DNA from 3 places in the Salinicola sp. DM10 genome. Region 1 is predicted to be linked to each of the others. Evidence: predicted binding sites of a transcription regulator. Region 1 holds the regulator's gene; each other region holds the start of a gene.

Region 1 (3,235 bases):
CCATCCTGGAGACGCGCAAGGATCTCGACCGCGCCGGGCGCCGCGAGCGCCTGGAGCAGCTGCTGGGCGATTTCCACGTCGACCATATCCGCGACAACCTGGGCATGTCGCTCTCCGGTGGCGAGCGGCGCCGGGTGGAGATTGCCCGGGCACTGGCCACCGAGCCCGCCTTCGTGCTGCTCGACGAACCTTTCGCCGGGGTCGACCCGATCTCGGTGGGCGATATCAAGAACATCATCCGCCAGCTGCGCGATCGCGAGATCGGCGTGCTGATCACCGATCACAACGTGCGCGAAACGCTGGATATCTGCGACAACGCCTACATCGTCGGCGATGGTCAGATCATCGCCGAGGGGCGCCCGGAAGCGATTCTCGACAACCAGCGGGTGCGGGATGTCTATCTGGGGCACGAGTTCCGCCTCTAAGGTCGCGCCGCCCCCTTCCCAGCCCGCTGCGTCACCGCAGCGGGCTGCTCCCTCTCGAAGCCACCAACGCCCCATCCGAACGCACCGTGGCATAATTCTTGCATAAAGTTAGCGCTCAAAGCGTTGCATCCCCCGCAGGCAGTCAGTAACGTAAGGGCATCCTATCGACCGGCGGCCACCGCCGCCCCCTTGCGTGTCCATGCCATGTCCATGAAACCTTCACTGCAACTGCGCGTCGGCGCCCAACTGACGATGACGCCACAGCTGCAGCAGGCGATTCAGCTGCTGCAGCTGTCGACGCTCGATCTGCGCCAGGAGATCCAGCAGGCGCTCGAGACCAACCCCATGCTCGAGCTGGACGAAGAGTACGCCGAGCAGGCAGTCAGCGAGACGCCCGAGGCGGAGTGGGCCAGCGACATCCCCGAGGAGCTCGCCCTCGACAGCGAGTGGAGCGATACCTACCAGGACATCGCCCCCAGCGCCGCCCCGGCCAGCGCCGACGAATGGCCGGACCTGGAGCGCAACGCAGCCGACACCACGCTCCACGACCATCTCAACTGGCAGCTCGCCATGGGCGAATTCGACGCCCAGGAGCGCCTCATCGGCGAGTGCCTGATCGATGCCATCAATGCCGACGGCTACCTCGACGGCACGCTCGACGAGCTCACCGCGGGCCTGCGCGAGCAGTACCCGGGGGCGGTCACCAGCGCCGATGTCGAACGCATGCTGCTGCGGCTGCAGCAGTTCGACCCCACCGGCGTGGGCGCCCGCGACCTGCGCGAATGCCTGCTACTGCAGCTCGGCGCCCTGCCCGCTGACACCCCGCTGCTGCCCCAGGCCAAGCGGCTGGTGCGCCAGTTCCTGGAGGCGCTGGCCGGCGACGACCGACGCCAGCTCAAGCGCCGCCTGCGCCTCGACGACGCCGAACTCGAGCGCGTCGTCGCCACCATTCGCACCCTCGACCCGCGCCCCGGCCAGGCCTTCGACCACGGCCAGCAGGACTATGTGATTCCCGACCTGGTGGCCCGCCTGACTCAGGACGGCTGGCGCATCGAACTCAATGCCGAGGCACTGCCGCGGCTGCGCATCCAGCCCGACTACGCCGCGCTGATCCGGCGCGCCGACAAGAGCGACGACAACACCTTCCTGCGCCAGCACCTGCAGGAGGCACGCTGGCTGATGAAGAGCCTCTCCAGCCGCAACGACACCCTGCTGCGAGTGGGTCGCGAGATCATGGCGCGCCAGGTCGACTTCCTCGAGCGCGGCGAAGAGGCGATGAAACCGCTGATCCTGGCCGACATCGCTACCAGCGTCGACATGCACGAATCCACCATTTCGCGGGTGACCACGCAAAAGTTCATCCACACCCCGCGCGGGGTGTTCGAGCTCAAGTACTTCTTCTCCAGCCAGGTGGGCCAGCGCGGTGAGAGCGACAGCGTCTCCAGCACCGCGATTCGGGCACGCCTCAAAAAGCTGATCGGCGAGGAGTCGCCGCGCAAGCCGCTCTCCGACAGCAAGCTGGTGGAGCTATTGGCGCAGGCCGACATCAGTGTCGCCCGGCGCACCGTGGCCAAGTATCGCGAGGCCATGGGCATCCCCGCCTCCAGCGAACGCAAGCGACTGTCTTGAATGGACTTTTAGAATTCACGCCAGCCCGCGGCGATCAATCGCCCGCGATCCCTTTGCAGCGCGGAGAAAAGGGTTACAATCAGAGGTGCCACATAAGCCGCAACAGGAGCGCGCCATGCAAGTGAACGTCACCGGCCATCACGTCGAACTGACCGACGCCCTGCGGGACTACGTCGACGAGAAACTCGCACGTCTGGAGCGCCACTACGACAACATCACCAACGTTCAGGTGACGTTGAGCATCGAGAAAGAGCGTCAGCAAGCGGCTTGCACGCTACACGCAGCGGGCGGCGACATACATGCCGAAGCCAGCGACATCGACATGTATGCCGCGATCGACGCCCTGACCGACAAGCTGGATCGCCAGCTGGTCAAACACAAAGAGAAGGCACAGGCCCGCGCGCAAGGCGCAGGCGCCCGTTAATTCCCCGATGATCACTCTGGAAACCATTCTGCCCCCCGAACGCACCCTCTACGGTGTGACGGGGGGCAGCAAAAAGCGTCTGCTGGAATTCTTCAGCACCTTCATCGCCCAGAATACGCCCAGCCTGGACAGTCAGGAGGTGTTCAGCCGCCTGATCGGGCGCGAGCGCCTGGGCAGTACCGGCATCGGCAACGGGGTCGCCATTCCGCACGCGCGCAGCCCGCACTGCAAGACGCCGTTGGCCGGCTTCATGCGCCTCGAGGATGCCATCGACTTCGATGCCATCGACGGCGAGCCGGTGGATCTGGTGTTCGTGCTGCTGGTCCCGGAGGAGGCAGACGATGCCCATCTTTCGCTGCTGGCCGAGGTCGCCGGCATCATGAATCAAGGCAGCGTGCGCCAGAAGCTGCGTCAGGCCGGCTCGCAGCGCGCGCTCCACGACACGCTGGTCGACGCCATCCGCCATCACCAGGACAGCGAAGACGGATAGGGACTGCATGCGACTCGTCATCATCAGCGGCCGCTCGGGGTCGGGGAAATCCATTGCGCTGCAGGCGCTCGAGGATCTCGGTTACTACGCCATCGACAACCTGCCGGCCAACCTGCTGGCGCCGCTGATCGACGAGCTCAGGTCCGCGCCGCCCTCGCGGCCCAACGTGGCGGTGAGTATCGATGCGCGCAATCTGCCGGAGGCGCTGGAGCGCTTTCCGGTGCTGCTCGAAGGTGTGCGCGAGCGTGGCATCGATACCCAGGTGGT
Region 2 (3,235 bases), on a different contig from region 1:
TGGGGATGGATTGACGCGAAACGCCGTGGAAACCGTCACAGCCGGCGATATAGTCGCAGTCGAGGCGCATCGACTCGCCGTTGTAACGGCATTCGAGATAGGGCGACTCGCTCTCGATGGCGTGCAGCGATACCTCTTCGGCTTGGTAGAGCGTGGTCAGTCCGGCCTCGCGTCGAGCCGCCATCAGATCGCGGGTGACCTCGGTCTGGCCGTAGACGGTGACCCGCTTGCCGCCGGTCAGCGCGGCCAGATCGACGCGTACCCGACGCTCGCCCAGGGCCATCTCGAAACCGTCGTGGGGAATGCCCTCGACGTCCACCCGCGCTCCGACCCCAGCCTCGTGCAGTAGATCGACCATCCCCTGTTCGAGCACCCCGGCGCGGATGCGCCCCAGAACGTAATCCGCCGAACGTCGCTCGACGATGACGTTATCGATGCCGTGGCGATGCAGCAGCTGCCCCAGCAGCAGGCCGGCGGGGCCGGCGCCGACGATCGCGACTTGCGTGCGCATGATGCCTCTCCTCCAATGGCGGGCCAGAGCCCGAAATGGCACTTTTCACCACCATTGTTCGCCATCGATTACCACTGGATAAGGCAAGATTCCTAGCCAAAATGATCATTTCCAAGGATAGGCACCTGACTTTAGTCTGATCCCAGCCCCCTACGACGCGAGAGCCATGCGCATGGTGACGCCCACGCCCGTTCCCACCTATCAGCTCTATGGCGAGACCCGCCACTGGCCCACCCCGGACCTGCTCCACTGCGAGACCATCGCCGAACGCAGCCGGCTCTACGCCTGGCATATCCGCCCACACCGCCATGCCGACCTGATGCACCTGCTGTTACTGCGCCAGGGCCAGGTCGAACTACGGCTGGGCGATCTGGAAACCGCCATCGACACACCGGCCATGATCTGCGTGCCGGCCACCGTGATTCATGGCTTTCGCTTCTCGCCCCAGACCCAAGGGCATATCGTCACCCTGGCGCAGCCGCTGGTGGCAGGTCTCCACGCGCGCCTGCCCCAGGCCGAAGTGCTCGACGCTGCCATGCACTATCCGCTGGCAGCGCAGCCGGAAGCCGCGCCGCTGACACAGCTGATCGCGCTGCTGGACAGCGAGTATCGGCGTGCGCCGGGCGGCGCGCAGGAGGATCGCGAGGCGATGTTGACGACCCTGATCGACGCGGTGACGCTACAGCTATGGCGCCGCGCGAGACGCCGCCAGCGCCAGCCCAGGTCGGGTCAGGCACGCGGCGAGCGCCATCTCGAGCGCTATCGGCAACTGATCGAGACCCGCTTCGCCGAGCAGCCCTCGATCCCCGACCTGGCGGCCGAGTTGGGTATCGGCGACGCCCATCTCAACGCGCTGTGCCGGCAGCTCACCGGTCACAGCGCCCTGCAGTTACTGCACGCGCGGCTGCTGCTGGAGGCCAAGCGTCAGCTCACCTATACCCAGCAGAGCATCGCCCAGGTCGGCGAGCGGCTGGGCTTCGCCGAACCCACCTACTTCACCCGCTTCTTCAAGCGCGGCACCGGCATGACGCCGCGCGCCTTTCGTCAGCGCGGCGCCGGGCTGAACGCTTAGTCTCGACCAGTGGCCCGCGTATCACCGTGCGCAGCGAGCCCTGCCCTCGAATGGCGCATGCACGAACCAGGATGGTGCATTAACCACAAGTGACACCCAACCCGACTAACCCCGCCGCGGGCCAATCCTGCAGATGGCATGCTTTCTCGACGCTCGAAAGCCGACAATAGTGCAGCGTCTTTTGGCATTCGGCGGAGAGTGGAACGCGCCTTGCTACAGGGTAGAGGTAGAGGGGAAATCCCCCGGTTCAGGCCAACGTCATGCGGAGAACGTCATGGAAACCTCGGATTACCCACTGAGCGAAGTGCCCGCCAGCGAACGCAAGGGGCTGCTCTCCACCTCGGCGGTCTTGCTCGGCTTCACCTTCTTCACCGCCACCATGTGGGCGGGCGGCTCCCTCGGCAGCGCCTTCTCGTTCGGCCAGCTGCTATGGGTGATCCTCATCGGCAACCTGCTGCTGGGCACCTACGCGGCGGCACTGGCCTATATCGCCTGCAAGAGCGGCCTCAACTCGGTGCTGATGGGGCGCTTCTGCTTCGGCGAGGTGGGCAGCAAGCTCTCCGACGCCCTCCTCGGCTTCACCCAAATCGGCTGGTACGCCTGGGGCACCGCCACCATCGCCGTGGTGCTGGTCAAGACGCTGGGCCTGTCGGCAGCGCTCGAGACGCCGCTGATGGTGCTGTTCGGCCTGGCCTTCTGCATCACCGCAATGATCGGCTTTCGCGGGCTCGACCTGCTGTCCCGGGTCGCCGTGCCAGCGATGCTGCTGTTCATCCTGATCAGCCTCTACACCGGCATGGTGGACGTGGGCGGGCTCTCCGGCCTGGCGGGCCAAACACCCAGCGAGCACATGAGCGTCGCCGCCGCCATCACCGTGGTGATCGGCACCTTCATCAGCGGCGGCACCCAGGCCACCAACTGGAGCCGTTTCGCGCGTACCCCCAGGATTGCAGTAATCGCGACGCTCGGCGCCTTCTTCGTCGGCAATGGCCTGATGGTGCTGACCGGAGCGCTGGGCGCGATGATCTACCAGCAGGCGGATATCGTCGATGTGCTGCTGGCACAGGGCTTCGTGACGCTGGCCGTGCTGATGCTGTTCCTCAACATCTGGACCACCCAGGACAACACCATCTACAACTTCGCCGTGGCCGGCTGCAACTTGCTGCGTACCGACAAGCGCCGGGTAGTCACCGTAGCCGGCGCCGCCATCGGCACCGTGCTGGCCGTGGGCGGCATGTACGATCTGCTGATTCCGTTTCTGGTGCTGCTCGGCACCTTCATCCCGCCGATCGGCGGCGTGATCATGGCGGACTTCTGGCTCCGGCATAAGGGCCGCTACCCGGCGCTGGCCGAGGTGCGCCTGCCCGCCTTCAACGGGACCGGGCTGGCCGCCTACGTGATCGCCTCGGCAACGGCCTACCTCTCCCCGGTACTGCCGCCGCTGGTGGGTGTCATCGTGGCGGCGGCGAGCTACGCCGTGCTGTTGAAACTGCCCCGCGTCGCCTCGCTGCCGGGCGCGGCCAGGGAGTAACCGGCGCTCACCCGCGCCGAGATACCGCATGGGGCCAGGCGTAAAACATGAGCGGGCGGCGATGATGCCGCTCGGGGCTCAGAAATCGAAGAACACCGTCTCACCTTCGCCCTGCAGGCGA
Region 3 (3,235 bases), on a different contig from region 1:
GGTGTCCCAAGTTGGTGCGCCGCGAGCCGCTCACGGCCCAGTAGATGCCCCACCACCGCCAGCAGATGCCCCGCCGCGAACACCTCGCACCCCTCGGCCAGGGCCGCCTCGTCGGCATTGGCCGCGGGCACGATCAGCCCCCGCCCGGCGGCCCGTGCGGCCAACGCCGTCGGCAGTACGCCGGTGACAGGGCGCAACGTGCCATCCAGCGCCAGCTCGCCGACCACCTCGAGCTGCTGAGCAGCCTCTACCGGTATCTGGCCGGAAGCCATCAGGATGCCCAGGGCGATCGGCAGGTCGAAGCGGCCGCCATCCTTGGGCAGGTCTGCGGGCGCCAGATTGAGAGTGATACGACGAGTGGGAAACTCGAAACCGGCGGTGAGCAGCGCGCTGCGCACCCGCTCCCGGCTCTCGCGCACGGCGGTCTCCGGCAGCCCCACCAGGGTCACCCCCGGCAGGCCGTTGCTGAGGTGCACTTCGATCAGCACTTGCGGCGCCTCGAGCCCGAGGCTGGCGCGCGTGCGCACGATGGCTAGGGTCATTTCGCCTCCGTGACGGCGCGTCCCGGCCGATGCCCGGGACACAGGCGGGCCGGCGGCTCGTCACCGCCGGCCCAAACAGGATAAGGGGCCGATTATCCTGTTATCGCCTTTACCGCCTGACCCTTTAGCGCAGGTGCGTCAAGACTCCGATCAGAGGGCTATTCATCCCCCCGCTCAGGGCTGTCTATCACCCCGCTCAGGGCTGTTCACCAACCCGCTCAGGGCTGTCCATCACCTCGCTCAGGGCTATCCATCACCCCGCTCAGGGCTGTACGCCATCGCGGCTGCCGTCGGTGTCGTCCTCGGCCAGCGTCGTGTCGGGCTGGGAGGCGCACTCGCTGTGCAGGGCGTTCTCGAGCGCCGCCACCTGGGCTTCCAGCGCCTCGACCCGCTCCCGGGTGCGGGTGAGCACGTCCATCATGATGTCGAAGTCCTCGCGCGAGACGATATCCATGCGCTCCATGGCGCCGCGTAGCACCCCCTGGACGTTGCGCTGGATGTCGCCCGGGGCCTGGGAGGCACCCTGCAGCTTGTCGCCGATCTGCTTGGCCAGACGCTCGAAACGGTCGTGTGTCGACATGGTGTGATCTCCTGATTCGTGACTGCCCTTCAGCATACGCAAACTGCGCCACTGGCGCCCGCGCCAGATGCTTGCAAGCGGCACGATCAGCCGGCGCGCCTTCTCAGTGCAACGGCACGCGGTGTACGCATCAATTTGGTGCGAAGAGTCGGCCCACGTTCGGCTAACCGCGCGCTTCCGCCCCGCGCTCTCAAATTAAGTGAATGATTGTAAAGACGTTATTACCGACTGGCATGGCTTCTGCGTAGTCCGTTCAGGCGCAAGCCGACTACGGGAGACAAGGGATGAAGCTCATCACCGCCATCATCAAACCCTTCAAGCTCGATGACGTGCGCGAGGCGCTGGCCGATAACGGCGTCCAGGGCATCACCGTCACCGAGGTGAAGGGCTTCGGCCGTCAGAAAGGCCACACCGAACTCTATCGCGGCGCGGAATATGTCGTCGACTTCCTGCCCAAGGTGAAGATCGAGGTCGCCGTCGAGGACGACCGCGTCGACGGGGTCCTAGACGCCATCCGCGAGGCCGCCAACAGCGGCAAGATCGGTGACGGCAAGCTGTTCGTCACGCCACTCGAAGACGTCATCCGGATTCGCACCGGAGAACGCGGGGCCGACGCCGTATAAAACGGCGCGGAACGAGGAGACACACAGAATGAACGATCAAGTCGTACAACTATCCTATGCGCTCGACACCTTCTACTTCCTGGTGACCGGCGCCCTGGTGATGTGGATGGCGGCCGGTTTCGCCATGCTCGAGGCGGGCCTGGTGCGCGCCAAGAACACCACCGAGATCCTGACCAAGAACGTCGTCCTCTACGCCATCGCCTGTACCATGTACCTGCTGGTCGGCTACCACATCATGTACTCCAGCGAGAGCGGCGGCGTCATCCCCAGCCTGGGCTTCCTGATCGGCGCCGAGCACAGCGTCAGTGACGTCATGAGCAGCGGCGGCGACGTCTACTACTCGGCCCGCTCCGACTTCTTCTTCCAGGTGGTGTTCGTCGCTACCGCCATGTCGATCGTTTCCGGCGCCGTGGCCGAACGCATGAAGCTGTGGGCGTTCATGGCCTTCGCGGTGGTGATGACCGGCTTCATCTACCCGGTGCAGGGCTACTGGAAATGGGGCGGTGGCTTCCTCGACGCCGCTGGCTTCCAGGATTTCGCCGGCTCAGGTGTGGTCCACCTGTGTGGCGCCACCGCCGCGCTGGCCGGCGTGCTGCTGCTGGGTGCGCGCAAGGGCAAGTACGGCAAGAACGGCGCCATCTATGCCATTCCGGGCGCCAACCTGCCGCTGGCCACTCTGGGTACCTTCATCCTGTGGCTGGGCTGGTTCGGCTTCAACGGTGGCTCCGAGCTGATGGTCTCCAACGTCGATGAAGCCAACGCGGTCGCCCAGGTGTTCGTCAACACCAACGCCGCCGCTGCCGGTGGCGTGATCGCCGCGATCATCCTGGCCAAGCTGTGGTTCCGCAAGGCCGACCTGACGATGGCCCTCAACGGTGCCCTGGCCGGCCTGGTCGCGATCACTGCCGAGCCGCTGGCCCCCACCGCGCTGGGTGCGACGCTGATCGGTGCGGTCGGTGGCCTGCTGGTGGTGTTCGCCATCGTGAGCCTCGACAAGCTCAAGATCGATGATCCGGTCGGCGCTATCTCGGTGCACGGCGTGGTCGGCATCTGGGGCCTGATCGCGGTGCCGTTCTCCAACACCGATGCCTCTTTCGGCGCGCAGCTGCTGGGTATCGCCTCGATCTTCGCCTGGGTGTTCATCGCCAGCCTAGTGGTCTGGGGCATCCTCAAGGCGGTCATGGGCCTGCGCGTCTCCGAAGAAGAAGAGTACGAAGGTGTCGATATCGCCGAGTGCGGTATGGAGGCCTATCCTGAATTCAACGTCGGCAAGAAGTGAGCCGATTCACCGAGTGAGCTGGCGTGCTCCCCTGGCCCCCTTCGGGGGGCCTTTTTTCATTCCCGCCCATCGCGGTGTATGTTTAAGATAGAGCCCACCGGTTACGGTGTTCGTTCGAGCTAGAGAGTCGCCGGGCAGTCGTCAGAGGCGCTAGGCCAGGGCCGCGGGCCAAGGCTGGGCCAAGACCTGGAGCTGTACCCATTTCGCACAG

Evidence for each region. Region 1 encodes sigma-54, which starts transcription at its own class of promoters, with help from an activator protein. Its sites were predicted from a motif close to TGGCACNNNNNTTGCTNT; they were not measured.
Region 2: a site for sigma-54 is predicted at 1,783-1,800, ahead of codB (cytosine permease). Genes of this name have one in related genera too.
Region 3: a site for sigma-54 is predicted at 1,352-1,369, ahead of J0A90_RS12180 (P-II family nitrogen regulator). Genes of this name have one in related genera too.

Annotation. Positions count from the first base shown of each region.
Region 1 covers NZ_JAFLEN020000002.1:516,445-519,679, reverse strand. The annotation lists gene lptB (LPS export ABC transporter ATP-binding protein) at 1-425, shown strand, start outside; gene J0A90_RS10990 (RNA polymerase factor sigma-54) at 630-2,054, shown strand; gene hpf (ribosome hibernation-promoting factor, HPF/YfiA family) at 2,170-2,478, shown strand; gene J0A90_RS10980 (PTS sugar transporter subunit IIA) at 2,489-2,968, shown strand; gene rapZ (RNase adapter RapZ) at 2,976-3,235, shown strand, end outside.
Region 2 covers NZ_JAFLEN020000005.1:82,371-85,605, forward strand. The annotation lists gene pobA (4-hydroxybenzoate 3-monooxygenase) at 1-511, opposite strand, end outside; gene J0A90_RS15735 (helix-turn-helix domain-containing protein) at 684-1,583, shown strand; gene codB (cytosine permease) at 1,858-3,114, shown strand; gene pcaG (protocatechuate 3,4-dioxygenase subunit alpha) at 3,193-3,235, opposite strand, start outside.
Region 3 covers NZ_JAFLEN020000003.1:125,963-129,197, forward strand. The annotation lists gene J0A90_RS12170 (YifB family Mg chelatase-like AAA ATPase) at 1-542, opposite strand, end outside; gene J0A90_RS12175 (accessory factor UbiK family protein) at 805-1,122, opposite strand; gene J0A90_RS12180 (P-II family nitrogen regulator) at 1,407-1,745, shown strand; gene J0A90_RS12185 (ammonium transporter) at 1,774-3,024, shown strand.